One region of the Craurococcus roseus genome, then DNA from elsewhere that is predicted to be linked to it. Evidence: riboswitches for the same ligand, from Rfam matches in the RefSeq annotation. Region 1 holds a riboswitch; the other holds the start of a gene.

Region 1 (7,400 bases):
CGCTGAAGCGATGACCCCGAAGCCCGAAACTGTCGGGCCGCGGGCCAAGGCGATCGAGGCGCTCCGGCTTATGCAGGATTGCGGCGCGAGGCACCTGCCGGTGGTGGAAGGGGCGCGGGTGATCGGCGTCGTCTCGCGCGGCGATTTCCGCGGGTTGGAACAGGCGCGGCTGGACGACGAAACAGAGCTTTGGGAACGGCTTTGAGGAGCGGCTCCGCCGCGAGCCGCACCGCGCCGCACCGCTTCGAACCGGCCATCACGACCCGCCCCGGCCGCGCCTTCGGTGGCGTCCGTACCCGCGCCGGGCCGTGCGCCCGACACCGGCCTGGGAGCCTTCCCCGCCGCGACCGCCGTACACCGCACGATCGCCCGCGCCGGGTCGTGACGGTCGGTTCTTGCTCGCCACTCGGCGGCGCCTTGCCCGGTTGGAGGGGGCGGCTCGGGCGTTGGTGGCAGGAGTTCGGTCTTTCCCACCGGCGCCCGCCGCCGTCCCCAGCGGGTGGCGGGGCCGTCGCAGGCTCCAGCGACTCGCCGTGGGGTTTGGGGCGAACGGTGGCCGCGCCGCAGGTCGGCTTCCCAGCGGCGCAGGGTGGGGCGAGGACGCCGCTCAAGGCCAGCGGCGCGGACGGGAACAGCGTGGCCGCCTACGGATCGGCGCCGGTCGGGCCGCCAAACGCCCCGCCGGCCCGCCCATCGAAGGTGCGCCGCCGGGGGCGCAGCACCGAAAGACCTACGCCCCGCCGGACGGGACGCCTCGGAAACGCGCGGCCAGCGAGCGGCGGGAGGGCGGCGGCTGTGGCGGGACACGGCCCTCGAATCCCTGTCGCCCCTAGCGGGGCCGCGGCGCCCCGCCTTAGTCTCGCCCGGAAACGGAGGACGCCGATGCCCGACAGCGCCGCGGACGCGAAGCCCAGCAGCGCCGAGACGACCAGTTTGCCCCTAGCCGGCCTGCGCGTGCTGGACCTGACGCTCGCCCGCGCCGGGCCGACCTGCGTGCGGCACTTGGCGGACTGGGGCGCCGACATCATCCGGGTGGAGCCGCCGCGCTCCACGGACGGGCTGGGCGGCCCGCGCGACGGCTTCGACAGCGTCAACCTGCACCGCAACAAGCGTTCGATCGCGCTCGACCTCAAGCACCCGGACGGGCACGCGGCCTTCCTGAAGCTCGCCGCGACCGCCGACGTGCTGGTCGAGAACATGCGGGTGCAGGTCAAGCACCGGCTGAAGATCGCCTACGAGGATCTGAAGGACCTCAACCCGCGGCTGGTCTACGCCTCCATCTCCGGCTTCGGGCAGACCGGACCCTACGCCAAGCGCGGCGGGGTGGACCAGATCGCGCAGGGCATGGGCGGGTTGATGAGCATCACCGGCGAGCCGGGCCGCGGGCCGATGCGCGTCGGCATACCGATCGACGACCTGACGGCGGGCAACCTGCTGGCGCTCGGCGTGATGATGAAGCTCTACGACCGGGAGCGGACGGGGCGCGGCGGCTACGTCCACACCTCGCTGCTGGAATCCCAGGTGTTCATGCTGGACTTCCAGGCCAGCCGCTACCTGATGGACGGCGAGGTCGCCGGGCAGGCCGGGAACGACCACCCGGTGAACATCCCCATGGGCGTGTTCCCGACCGCGGACAAGCCGATCAACATCGCCGCCTCCTCGCCCAAGCTGTGGGAGGCGTTCTGCCGCGCCGCCGGGCGCGAAGACTGGATGCGGGTGCCGGAGTGGCAGACTGCGGCCGGCCGCTCCAAGGACCGCGCCCGGGTCAACGCCGCCATTTCGGAAGTGACGCGCACCAAGCCGTCCGAGTGGTGGATCGCCACCCTGGAGGAAGCCGGCATCCCCTGCGGCCCGGTGAACGACATCGCCGAGGTCTTCGCCGATCCGCAGGTACGGCACCTGGAAATGGCCATGCCGATCCGGCACCGCCGGCGCGGGGACACGCGTGTGGTCGCCAGCCCATTGAACGTCGAGGGGTTGGAAACCGGCGTCTACCGCGACGTTCCGGACCTGGGCGAGCACGGCGAGGAGATACTGGCCGAAGCCGGGCTTTCGGCCGCGGAAATCGAGGGTTTGAAGGCCAAGGGGGCGCTGGGCGGGGAATGACGGCACCGATGGAACTCGCCGGGGGCAAGATCCTGGCCGGCGTCGAGGACGGGGTCGGCCGGGTGGTGTTCAACCAGCCCGAGAAGCGCAACGCCATGTCGGTGGACATGTGGGCCGGCATGGGCGAGGCGCTCGACCGCTTCGCCGAGGACGGGGCGGTGCGCTGCGTCGTGCTCCAGGGAGCGGGCGACAAGGCCTTCGTCTCCGGTGCCGACATCAGCCAGTTCGAGAAGAACCGGGCCGACGCCGACGCGCAGCGGGAGTACGACCGGCTGACCAGCGCCGGCCGCGCCAAGCTCGCCGCCTTCCGCAAGCCCGTGGTCGCCCAGATCCGCGGCTTCTGCATGGGGGGCGGCCTCGGCATCGCCATGTCGGCCGACATCCGCGTCGCCTCCGACGACAGCCAGTTCGGCATCCCGGCGGCCAAGCTCGGCATCGCCTACGGCTTCGACATGGTGCGGGCGCTGGTGGACCTCGTGGGGCCGGCGCACGCCCACATGATCCTCATGACCGGCGACCGCTTTCCCGCCGCCGAGGCGGAGCGCATCGGCTTGGTGAACCGGGTGGTGCCGGCGGCGGAGCTGGAGGGCGCCGTGGCCAAGCTCGCGGCCACCATGGCGGCCAACGCGCCGCTCTCGCTCTCCACCAACAAGCTGACGGTGAAGGCCGTGCTGCGGGACCGGGAGGACCGCGACATGGCGACCTTGCGCGACGCCATGGCGGCCTGCTTCAACAGCGCCGACTACCGCGAAGGCCGTCGCGCCTTCATGGAAAAGCGCCGGCCCGTGTTCAACGGCGCTTGATGTCACCCATATGGTGCTGGCCCCCCTCCGGGACGGCATCCTCGGGGAAATCCACTGTACCGGCGGCGGAAATCGCTTAGGATCGCCGTGCCGTACCGGGTCCGCAAAGAGACGCGGCGGCGGAGGGCTTCGCCGGGCGCCAGTGCGCCGGCACTGGGATGAAGGGTTCGATGGGCGGGAATGGACGGTAATCTGGAGGCTGCGCTGGGCGCGGCGACGCGCGGGGGCGGCCACCACCACGACGCCGGCCCGCCGATTTCGCGCATCGTCGCCGAGGTCGCGCTCCGCTGCCCCGGCGAGGAGATCACCCTGGGGGAGATGGCGGAAGCCTTCGGCGACCGCGCTTTCGGCCTCCTGATCCTGCTGCTCTGCCTCCCGTCCCTGCTGCCCTTGATGGCGTCGGTGTTCGGCCTCCCGATGCTGATCCTCGGCGTGCAGATGGGCTTGGGCCGGCGGGTGCCGAAGCTGCCGGCCTTCATCGCCCGCCGCGCCATCCGGCGCTCGGACCTTCTGCGCCTGTCCGGCGCCTCCTCCAAATGGCTTCGGCAGGTCGAGCAGTACGTGAAGCCGCGCCCCGGCTTCTTCCTGTCCCCCATCGGCGAACGCCTCTTCGGGTGGCTGACGGCCTATGTCGCGCTGATGCTGATCCTGCCGGGGCCGGGCACCAACGGCCCGCCGGCCTTCGGCAACATCATCATGGCGCTCGGCCTGGTGGAGCACGACAGCCGGACGGTGGGCATCGGCATGGCCGTGACCGTCGCGGGCTGCGCCTTCGCCACGTTCATCCTGGCGGCGATCGGCTGGATCGGCGTGAAGGCCCTGGGCTGGGTGTTCTGAGCCTGCTACACGCCCTCCATGCGCCGGTGGCCCGCAAGGGCTGAAACGGGAACGCGCGAAACCGGAGCGGCGGCCGCGACTGCGGCCGGCGCCGAGGCCAGTCCGCGGCTGCCCCCGCAACTGTAAGCGGAGAGCCCGGCCCCACGCGCCATTGCGCCGCCCCTGCCCCGGCAGTTTCGGCGCGAGAAGGCGGGGCCCCGGGCGTTCGATCCGCGAGCCAGGAGACCGGCCGGCGCAGAGACGTCTCGCGCGTGCCGGGCGGGGTGAACCGGCGCAACGGACCCATCGGCGCGGCCGCTCCAGGGACCATCCTGGAGAACGGCCGCGGCGCCGCATGCGAGGACGACGCCCGCTTGTCCCGCGCCGGGCGATTCTCCGGCGCGGGGCGTGTCGTCACCCCCGCACGGAGTTCCCGATGCGCCGCCTGTCCGCCGCCCTTTTGTGCGGCCTTTCCGCCTTGCCGTCCGCCGCCCCCGCGCAGGAAGCCGTCCCTGACACCATCGTCACCGGCACTCGCGTCCCGACCCCGCAAGAGCGGGTCCCGGCCTCCATCACGGTTCTGACCCGCCGCGAGATCGAGGAGCGCGGCTACCAAACGCTCACCGAGGCGCTGACCGCCGTTCCCGGCCTGCGCGTCGCCCAACTCGGCGGCCCGGGGCAACAGGCCAGCACCTTCCTGCGCGGCACCAACAGCCGGCACGTCCTCGTGCTGCTGGACGGGGTGCCGCTGACCGACCCCTCGGAGCCGAACGCCGCTTTCAACTTCGGCAACGAGCTGCTGTTCGACGTGGAGCGCATCGAGGTGCTGCGCGGCCCGGCTTCCGCGCTGTACGGCTCGGCGGCGCTGGGCGGCGTGGTCAACCTCGTCACCCGCCGGGCGCCGCCCGGCCGCGCCTTCGCGCCCTACGGCGAGCTGGCCGGCGGCACGCAGCGCACCCTGCGCGCGGGCGCAGGCGCGACGGGCACGGTGGGCGCTTTCGACTACCTGCTGTCCGCCCAGTCCTTCTCGACCAGGGGCTTCAACGCCATCGCGCAGCGCCTGCCGGACACCGGCGAGCGCGACGGCTTCCGCGGCGTGTTCACCACCGCGCGCCTCGGGTGGACGCCGGCGGAGGGCACGCGCATCGAGGGCTTGCTGCGCTGGCGGCAGAACAACCTCGGCCTGGACGACGTGCCGCGCGACGACCCGAACTACTCCGGGGAGGACCGGCGCTGGTACGGGCAGGTGCGCGGCGAAACGCGGCTGTTCGGCGGGGCATGGACCACGGGCCTGCGCCTCGCGGCGACGGAGGACCGGCGGCGCTACGTCAACCTGCCCGACTCGCTCAGCGCTTCCACGGCCGACGACCTGTACCGCGGCACGCGCACCACGCTCGACTGGGGCAACACGGTGCGCTTGCCGGCCGTGGGCGTTTTGACGGACGGCGCGCTCGGGTTCGGCGTCACCCACGCCTTCGAGGAAGCGCGGAGCGCCAGCGGCTCGCCCTTCTTCCGCACCACTGTGGACGCGACGCAGCGCACCACCGCCGGATACGCCACCCTGCAATACCGGCTGGGGGAGCGGCTCGACCTCACGGCCGGGCTGCGCCACGACGCCACCACCGGCTTCACGGACGAGACCACCTGGCGGTTGGGCGCGGCGTTGGCGTTGCCGGAGTTGCGTTCGCGGCTGCGCGCCTCGGGCGGCACCGGCTTCGCCGCGCCGTCGCTGTTCCAGCGCTTCGGGATCATCGGCGACTTCTTCCGCGGCAACCCGGACCTGCGGCCGGAGCGCTCCATCGGCTGGGAGGCGGGCGTCGAAACCGACCTCCCCGCCTTCGGGCGGCCGGCCTTCGCCACCACTTCCGCCACCTACTTCCGCAGCCGCATCCGCGACCTGATCAACTTCAACGCCGGCTTCGACACGCTGGAGAACGTGGACCGGGCGCGGATCCAGGGCGTCGAGCTGGGACTGACGCTCCGCCCAGCCGCGTGGTTCGAGGCGACGACGGCCTGGACCGTCACCGGCGCCTTCGACGCCGAAACTGGCCGACGCTTGCCCCGCCGGCCGGAGCACGTGGTCAGCGTCACGGCGCGGGTGCGGCCGGCGTCCAAGGTGGTGATCGCGCCGACCGTGCTCTTCACCGGCCGCAGCCCGGAAGGCGCCTTCGCCAGCTACAACGACCAGGGCGTGCCCTTCCCTTACCAGCGCAGCAACCCGCCGGGGACGGTGGTGAACCTGACCGCGACGTGGCAGGCCTTCGACCAAGCGGCGCTGTTCCTGGAAGCGCGGAATCTCGGCAACAGCCGCTTCGAGCCGGCGAACGGCTTCGCCACACCCGGCCGGAGCGTGCTGGTGGGCACGCGCTTCGCCTTGTGACCCGGCCGGTGCTACGGGCGGGCGCGGGATGACCTCCGCGCTCGCCTTCGCCGGCGCCGCCCTGGCCGAGATCGCCGGCTGCTTCGCCTTCTGGGCCTGGGCGCGGAACGGCGCCCCGGCGTGGTGGCTGCTGGCGGGCCTGGCGAGCCTCGCGCTGTTCGCGGCCCTGCTGACCTTGGCGGAAGCGGACGCGGCCGGGCGCGCCTTCGCAGCCTATGGCGGCGTGTACATCGCGGCGTCGCTGTTCTGGCTCTGGGCCGTGGAGGGCCAGGCGCCGGCCGCGACCGACCTCGCGGGCGCGGCGCTCTGCCTGCTCGGCGCCGGCGTCATCCTGGCGGGGGCGTCGTCTCGCTGACGGCCTCGGACTCGGGCACATGGACCCGCACGGCGCGGTGCAGGACGCGGAACACGACGGGCGTGCGGGTGGTGATCTCGCCGTCCGTGTTGACGGAGCGGCGGCGGCGGGTGCGGATCTCGACCTCCGACCCTTCGACGGTCAGCACCTCGTGCCAGCGCCCGTGGTCGCCGCGGCGGAGCGACGGCAGCAGGCGGAGCAGGCTCCAGACGCCCCCGACCTCCAGGCTGAACACGTCGAGCCTGCCGTCGTCGATCTCCGAGCGCTCGCCCACCGTCATGCCGCCGCCGTAGTGCCGGCCGTTGCCCACCGCGACGTGGACGGTGCGGCTGCGGACCACCGTGTCGCCGCAGCGGATCGCCGCCGAGAAGGGCCGCATCCGCGCCAGCACCCGCACCCCGGCGACGGCGTAGCCGAGCTTGCCCCAGCGGCGCTTGGCGTCGCCGGTGAGCGCCCGGGTGAGGTCCACGCCGAAGCCGAGGGACGCGACGTTGAAGAACGGCACGTCGTTGGCGAGGCCGACGTCGATCTCGCGCAGCCGCCCGGTCGCGGCGATCCGCGCCGCTTCCGCCGGGTCCTCGGGGATGCCGAGGGTGCGCGCGAGATCGTTCCCGGTGCCGAGGGGGATGATGGCGAAGGGCAGGCCCGTTTCCAGCAGCGCCGGCGCGGCGGCGTTCATGGTGCCGTCGCCGCCGGCCAGCACCACGCGGTCCACCTCGGCCGCGTGGGCGCGGATGAGGTCGGCGGTGCCGCCGGGCTTGGACAGGTCCGGGCAGAGCGGGTTGAGGCCGGCGTCGCGCAGCAGGCCCGCCACCGTGTCCGGGTCGCCGCCGCTGCGGCTGCGGGGGTTGGCCAGCAGGAGCGCGCGGCCGGCCACCCCCGCGGCCGCTTCGGCCCGTGCCGCCGCCGCTGCGTCGGTCATCAGGCGCCGCTCCCCGGC
Region 2 (7,400 bases), on a different contig from region 1:
GGCCGCGACGCGGGGCCGCGCGCGCCCGTCCGGGGGCCGACGGTCGCCAAGTCCGGCCACGGCCGGCCTTCCCGGGCGGCGCGCCTCACAGGTCGAGCACCAGGCGCGGGCCGGCGCAGCCGGCGACGCAGGCCATCAGGTCGCGCTCGCGCTCGGCGGGCGAGAGCACGCGGTCGCGGTGCAGCGGCGGGCCTTCCAGCCAGCGGACGCGGCAGGCGCCGCAGATACCGCCTTCGCAGCTCGCCTCCACCGCGGCGCCGAGGGCGCGGATGGCGGGCAGCAGGGGGGCGCCGGCGGGCAGCGCGGCTTCCCGGCCGGAGCGCGCGAGGACCAGGGTGAAAGGACACGCTGCCGGGTCGGGCGCGAGGGGCGGCGGAACGAAATGCTCCACGTGCGCGGCGCCGGCGGGCCAGTCGGTGGTGGCGGCTTCGAAGTCGGCGATCATGCCGGCCGGGCCGCAGCAGTAGGCGTGGCGGCCGGGCGCGGCAGGGCCGAGCAGCGAGGCGAGCGCGGGACGTGGCGCACGCGCGGTGTCGTGCAGGACGGCGCGGCCCGTTTCCACCAGCGGCGCCAGCGCGTCGGGTAGGGGCGGCGCGTCCCGGTGCAGGAGGTGCAAGCGCCAGGGCGTGCCGGCGCGCTCCGCGGCGAGCGCCATCGGCAGGAAGGGCGTGACGCCGATCCCGCCGGCGACGAAGACGTGCTCCGCGGCGTCAGGGGCGAGCGGGAGAGTGCAGCGGGGGAGGGAGACACCCAGCGCGTCGCCCACGGCCAGCGCGTCGTGGACGAAGGCGGAGCCGCCGCGGCCGGCCGTCTCGCGCTTCACGGCCACCACGTAGCGATCCGCTTGCGCCGGGTCGCCGCAGAGCGAGTAGGCGCGGACGAGGCCGCCGGGCAGGTATAGGTCTATGTGCGCGCCGGGCTTGGCCTTGGGCAGCGGCCAGCCGTCCGGGTCCGCCAGCACGAGGCGGCGGACGCCCGGCCCGGCGGGCGCCGCTTCGCGCACGACGGTCTGGACGTGCTTCAAACGGGCCGGACGGCGTCGCCCACGCGCACCGTGCCGCCCTTGAGGATGCGGCAGTTGAGGCCGGAGCGGTGGATCATGGGTTCGAAGACCGGCTTCTCCAGGATCTCCTCGATGTGCTTGCAGGGGAAGGAGAGGCGGGTCGCTTCCAGCAGGCATTCGCCCAGGTGGAAGCGGCGCCCGACGAGGTGGTTCAGCGGCACGCCGCGGGTGGTGACGTTCCGGCGGTGCTCTTCCGGCAGCATGGTGATGTTGTGGTCGCGCCGGATGCACTCCAGCGCCTCCTCCTCGAAGAGCGTGACCTGGCGGCCTTCCTCCGGCTTGTCGGAGTAGAAGCCCTGCTCCGTGCCGATCATGTAGCGGTCGCCGACGATGCCGCGGCCTTCGACCAGTTCGATTTCCTCCATGCCGCGCATGGGCAGGAAGGCGCGCGGCGCGACGTGGAGGTGGGTGACGACGCCGAGCCAGGTGGGGGTGACAGCCATGCGCCCGTTGCTCCCGGTTTGGGCAACGCGTTGCCCATTGGACAGCTAGATGCCACCCTGCCGCCCGTCCCGCAAGGGCACCGGCGGCGGCGGCCGGCGTGGCACCCGGCTTGCAACGCGGGCTGTTGCAAGCGCCGGGCCAGGGCCCGCCGCCGAGAGGAGGCACGAGATGCAGCGTCGCCGCACCATCCTCGCCACCGCCGCCGGGCTCGCCGCGGGGCCGGCCGCGCTCGCCGCGCCCGCCGTCGCCCAAACGCAGCCAGAGGTCCGCTGGCGCCTGACCAGCTCCTTCCCGCGCACGCTCGACATCACCTACGGCACCAGCGAGTACGTGTGCCGGCTGGTGTCCGAGATGACGGACGGGCGGTTCCGCATCCAGCCCTTCCCGGCGGGCGAAATCGTGCCGGCCTTGCAGGCGATGGACGCGGTCTCGGCCGGCAGCGTGGAGATGGCGCACACCGGCGGGCTGTTCTTCACCGGCAAGGACAGCGCGCTCGCCTTCTCGACCACCGTGCCCTTCATGCTGAACGTGCGCCAGCAGCACGCCTGGTTCTTCCACGGCGGCGGCAACGAGATGCTGAACGGCGTCTACCGCGGCTTCGGCATCCACGCCCTTCCCTGCGGCAACACCGGCAACCAGATGGGCGGGTGGCTGCGGAAGGAGATCAAGGGCGTCGAGGACCTTCGCGGGCTGAAGTTCCGCGTCGCGGGGCTGGCGGGCAACGTGATGGCGAAGCTCGGCGTGGTGCCGCAGCAGATCGCGCCGGGCGACATCTACCCGGCGCTGGAGCGGGGCACGATCGACGGCGTCGAGTACATCGGGCCCTACGACGACGCGAAGCTCGGCTTCAACAAGGTGGCGCGGAACTACTACTACCCCGGCTGGGGCGAGGGCGGGGCGGTGTTCCACAGCCTGGTGAACCTCCAGAAGTGGAGCGAACTGCCGCGCGCCTACCGCGCCGCGCTGGAGGGCGCTTGCACCGCCGCGGCCACCTGGATGTTGGCGCAGTACGACTGGAAGAACGTGGAGGCGCTGTACGGGCTGGTGGCGCAAGGAGTGCAACTCCGGCAGTTCCCGAACGACGTGCTGGAAGCGCTCTACCGGGCGACGCAGGAGGTGCTGGCTGAGCAGGCGGCGGCGAATCCGCGCTTCAAGGAGTTGCTGGAGAGCCAGACGGCGTTCCGCGACCGCCACTACGGCTACCACCAAGTGTTGGACTACGCGTTCGACACCATGATGCTGCGGTTGCGTCGGGCCTCCGTCGCGGCGCGCTGAGGCTTGCTGTCGGCGAGGCATAAAGATATGCTTATGTCGCGTTGGTCCCGCGCGGGCGGGTGAAAAGGGAACGCCGTGCGCGGGGCTCGCCTCGCAAGTCGGCGGCTGCCCCAGCAACTGTCGGCGGAGAGCCGCCGGCCCATCCGCCTCGTGACGAACGGGGCGGGCCACTGCGCGGCGGAGACGCCCGCGCGGGAAGGCGGGCCGGCGGCGGCGACCCGCGAGCCAGGAGACCTGCCGGCGCCGGCGACCTTCCGTGCTCCGCCGAGGGCGGGCCGCGGGCGGCGCCGCCATCCCTTCCGCCGGGCTGGGCGCACCGGTGGCGGAGACTGTATGCGATGACCATCGCCGCCAACCTCGGCTACCCGCGCATCGGGCCGCGCCGGGAACTCAAGACCGCGCTCGAAGCCTTTTGGGCCGGCAAAAGCTCCGAAGACGAACTGCTCCGCGGCGCCGCCGCGTTGCGCGCCAACGGCCGCGCCGTGCAGCAGGGCGCGGGCATCGGGCACCTGCCCTCGGGCGACTTCGCCCTCTACGACCACGTGCTGGAAACCGCTTGCGCGTTTGGCGCCGTGCCGCCGGGCTACGGCTGGGACGGCGAGGGGCCGGTCTCCCTGTCCACGCTGTTCCTGCTCGCGCGCGGCGGTCGCGGCGGGGGCTGCGGCTGCTCCGGCGGCACCGCGACGGCGCTGGAGATGACCAAGTGGTTCGACACCAACTACCACTATCTGGTGCCGCGCCTGTCCGCCGCGACGCGCTTCCGCCTGGCGCGCAACCGCTGGGCCGAGGCGGTGCGGGAAGGGCTGGCGAGCGGGTGCCGCACGCGGCCGGTGCTGCTCGGGCCGGTGTCGTTCCTGCTGCTGTCCAAGGGCGAGGACGGGACCAAGCCGCTCGACCTGCTGCCGGCGCTGCTGCCCGCCTACGCGGACGCGCTGCGCGGCATGGCGGAGGCGGGCGCGGCCTGGGTGCAGGTGGACGAGCCCTGCCTCGCCACGGATCTGCCGGCGGGCGCGGGCGACGCCTACGCCGCCGCCTTCCGCGCGCTGGCCGACGCGGCGCCCGGGCTGGACCTGCTGCTCGCCACCTACTTCGGGGGCTTGCGCGAGAACCTGCCGCTCGCCTTTTCCTTGCCGGTCTCGGGCGTGCATCTCGACCTGGTGCGCGACCCGGCGCAACTCGACGGCGCGTTGGGCCTCGCGCGGGCGGAGCAATGGCTATCCCTCGGCGTGGTGGACGGGCGCAACGTGTGGCGCACTGACCTGCACGGCGTGCTCGAGCGGTTGCAGGGCGCGGCGCGGCGGCGCGCGGACGGGTCGCGGCGGCTGATGGTGGCGCCGTCGTGCTCCTTGCTGCACGTGCCGCACAGCCTGCGGATGGAAACGGCGCTCGATCCCGCGCTGCGCCGGCGCCTCGCCTTCGCGGAGGAGAAGCTGGCGGAGGTGGCGGCGCTGGCCCGCGCCCTGGACGAGGGCGAGGCGGCCGTCGCGCCGGCGCTGGAGGCGAGCGACAGGGCCGTCGCCGAACACCGGGCCGACGCGGTGGCGCGGAACCCGGACGTGGCGGAGCGCCTCGCCGCGCTCACGCCTGAGATGGAGCGGCGGCGCAGCCCTTACGCGGGGCGCGCGGCCAAGCAGCGCGAGCGTTTGCGCCTGCCGCCCCTGCCGGTCACCACCATAGGCTCCTTCCCGCAAACGGCCGAGGTGCGCTCATTGCGCGCCCGCGCCGCGCGGGGCGAGATCGCCTCGGCCGAATACGAGGCGGGCATCGAGCGGCTGACCGCGGAGGCGGTGCGCTGGCAGGACGAGGTCGGCGTGGACGTGCCGGTCCACGGCGAGTTCGAACGCAACGACATGGTCAAGTACTTCGGCGAGCGGTTGGACGGCTACGCCTTCACCAAGCACGGCTGGGTGCAATCCTACGGCAGCCGCTGCGTGGCGCCGCCCATCATCTGGCGCGACGTGTCGCGGCCGGCGCCGATGACGGTGCGGTGGAGCGCCTTCGCGCAATCGCTCACCAAGCGCCCGATGAAGGGAATGCTCACCGGGCCGGTGACCATGCTGCAATGGTCCTTCGTGCGCGACGACCTGCCGCGCGAGGCGGTGTGCCGGCAGATCGCGCTCTCCATCCGCGACGAGGTGCTGGACCTGGAAGCGGCCGGCATCCCCGTCGTGCAGATCGACGAGCCGGCCTTCCGCGAGGGCTTGCCGCTGCGGGAGGGCGACCGCCCGGAGTACCTGCGCTGGGCGGTGGCGTGCTTCCGCCTCGCCTCGGCCGGGGTGCGGGACGAAACGCAGATCCACACCCACATGTGCTACAGCGAGTTCAACGACATCATGGACGCGGTCGCGGCCATGGACGCCGACGTGATCTCCATCGAAACCGCGCGCAGCCGGATGGAGCTGCTGGAAGCCTTCGCCGCCTTTTCCTACCCGAACGGGATCGGGCCGGGCGTGTGGGACATCCACAGCCCGCGCGTGCCGGGCGCGGAGGAAATGGCCGCGCTGCTGCGGCGCGCGATGGAGCGGCTGCCGGCCGACCGGCTGTGGCTCAACCCCGACTGCGGGCTGAAGACCCGCGGCTGGGCCGAGGTGAAGCCGGCGGTGGCGAATCTGGTGGAGGCCGCGCGGCGGCTGCGGGCGGAGCTGCGCTGACCCTACGGCCTAGCTGAAGGAGGGGCCGCCCGCCGGGCGGCTCCTTAGGGCGGTCCGCAGGGACGGCCCCCTCCGCGATTCGGTGCCCCACCCGCTGGCGCCGCTAGCCGCATTTCCACTTTTGCGATTGCTCAAGGCTTGCTATGCGCCTTCTTGGTAGGGGCGCCGCCGCGGGCGCGTCCCAGCCCATCGCTGGGGTCGGCCCTTCACGGGGCCGAGTGCCTCCGGCGCCACAGAAGGCGGGCGACGGACCCTGTGGATACTGTGGATAAGTGTGGAACCTGGGGATGCTTGCGCCGTGGTTCCGCTTTTTGCTCGTCGGATGCCTGTCGCAGGTTGCCAACAACGGCCCTGAAGCCGCTGTTTTCGCTTGCGGGAGCGGCGGTCAAGTGTGAACGTATATAGAACAAAGGCCGCATTGATAGGCGGGACGTGACGGCCGAAAATCTGCAACCACCCACCTCATATGGTGTTAGTATGGGGCGATCAGGCCGATATATTGTGTAGGAAGCGTCAAACATGCATGCTCCGGTCCGGGGATTTGAGGGGGAAGCCACGGTGTTCGACGCCGTCCAATTGCAGGGGCACGGCCAAGTCCAGGTGGAGCGGTCTCGCGACGCGCTGCTTACCGATTTCGGCAAGGCCACGCTGGACGACCGTTACCTCCTGCCGGACGAGAGTTACCAGGACCTGTTCGCCCGGGTGGCGAGCGCCTTCGGTGACGACGCGGCGCATTCCCAGCGCATCTACGATTACATCTCGCGCCTCTGGTTCATGCCGGCGACGCCGGTGCTGTCCAACGGCGGCACCACGCGCGGCCTGCCGATCTCCTGCTTCCTGAACGAGGCGTCCGACAGCCTGGAAGGCATCGTCGGCCTCTGGAACGAAAACGTGTGGCTGGCCGCCAAGGGCGGCGGCATCGGCTCCTACTGGGGCAACCTGCGGGGCATCGGCGAGAAGGTCGGGCGCAACGGCAAGACCTCCGGCGTGGTGCCCTTCATCCGGGTGATGGACAGCCTGACGCTGGCGATCTCGCAGGGCTCGCTGCGGCGCGGTTCGGCGGCCTGCTACCTGCCGGTGAGCCACCCGGAGGTGGAGGAGTTCATCGAGATCCGCCGCCCCACCGGCGGCGACCCGAACCGCAAGGCGCTCAACCTGCACCACGGCCTGCTCATCCCCGACGCCTTCATGCGCGCGGTGGAGGCCGACGAGGAGTGGCCGCTGACCAGCCCCAAGGACGGCGCCGTCGTCCGAAAGGTCTCGGCCCGCCACCTCTGGATACGCATCCTCACGGCGCGGATCGAGACGGGCGAGCCCTACCTCGTATTCTCCGACCACGTGAACCGCGCGCGGCCGGAGCACCAGAAACTGGCCGGCCTGGAGGTGAAGACCTCCAATCTCTGCTCCGAGATCACCCTGCCCACCGGCACCGACCAGCACGGGCGGGAGCGGACGGCGGTGTGCTGCCTGTCCTCCCTCAACCTAGAAACCTGGTTCGAGTGGAAGGACGAGCCGCGCTTCATCCCGGACGTGATGCGCTTCCTGGACAACGTGCTCCAGGAGTTCATCGACACCGCGCCCGACAGCATGGCCAAGGCCAAGTACAGCGCCATGCGCGAGCGGAGCGTGGGCCTCGGCGTGATGGGCTTCCACTCCTTCTTGCAGGCGCTGAACGTCCCCTTCGAAAGCGTGGTCGCCAAGGTGTGGAACAAGAAGATGTTCCGCCACATCCGCGCCCAGGCGGACGCGGCGAGCCGGCAGCTCGCGGAGGAGCGGGGGCCGTGCCCGGACGCGGCCGAGTACGGCTTCCCCGAGCGCTTTTCGAACAAGATCGCCATCGCGCCGACGGCGTCGATCTCCATCATCTGCGGCGGCGCCTCGCCGGGCATCGAGCCGATCGCGGCCAACGTCTACAACCACAAGACGCTGTCGGGCTCCTACATCGTCCGCAACCCGTACCTGAAGCG

What was found. A riboswitch is a leader RNA that binds a small molecule or an ion and turns the genes downstream of it on or off. The one in region 1 is predicted to bind cobalamin.
Region 2: it holds a riboswitch for cobalamin, as region 1 does, so the genes downstream of both, metE (5-methyltetrahydropteroyltriglutamate--homocysteine S-methyltransferase) here and ABD067_RS22870 (TonB-dependent receptor plug domain-containing protein) in region 1, are expected to answer to the same signal.

Annotation. Positions count from the first base shown of each region.
Region 1 covers NZ_BAAAFZ010000084.1:950-8,349, reverse strand. Annotated here, with positions in the region: gene ABD067_RS22890 (CBS domain-containing protein) at 1-205, shown strand, start outside; gene ABD067_RS22885 (CaiB/BaiF CoA transferase family protein) at 883-2,106, shown strand; gene ABD067_RS22880 (enoyl-CoA hydratase) at 2,115-2,909, shown strand; gene ABD067_RS22875 (exopolysaccharide biosynthesis protein) at 3,090-3,746, shown strand; cobalamin riboswitch at 3,754-3,994, shown strand; gene ABD067_RS22870 (TonB-dependent receptor plug domain-containing protein) at 4,162-6,105, shown strand; gene ABD067_RS22865 (YnfA family protein) at 6,134-6,460, shown strand; gene ABD067_RS22860 (lipid kinase) at 6,432-7,382, opposite strand; gene ABD067_RS22855 (cob(I)yrinic acid a,c-diamide adenosyltransferase) at 7,382-7,400, opposite strand, start outside.
Region 2 covers NZ_BAAAFZ010000005.1:1,939-9,338, reverse strand. Annotated here, with positions in the region: gene ABD067_RS01155 (helix-turn-helix domain-containing protein) at 1-89, opposite strand, end outside; gene ABD067_RS01150 (PDR/VanB family oxidoreductase) at 86-1,024, opposite strand; gene ABD067_RS01145 (MOSC domain-containing protein) at 1,021-1,506, opposite strand; gene ABD067_RS01140 (TRAP transporter substrate-binding protein) at 1,676-2,782, shown strand; cobalamin riboswitch at 2,808-3,038, shown strand; gene metE (5-methyltetrahydropteroyltriglutamate--homocysteine S-methyltransferase) at 3,121-5,433, shown strand; gene ABD067_RS01130 (ribonucleoside-diphosphate reductase subunit alpha) at 5,992-7,400, shown strand, end outside.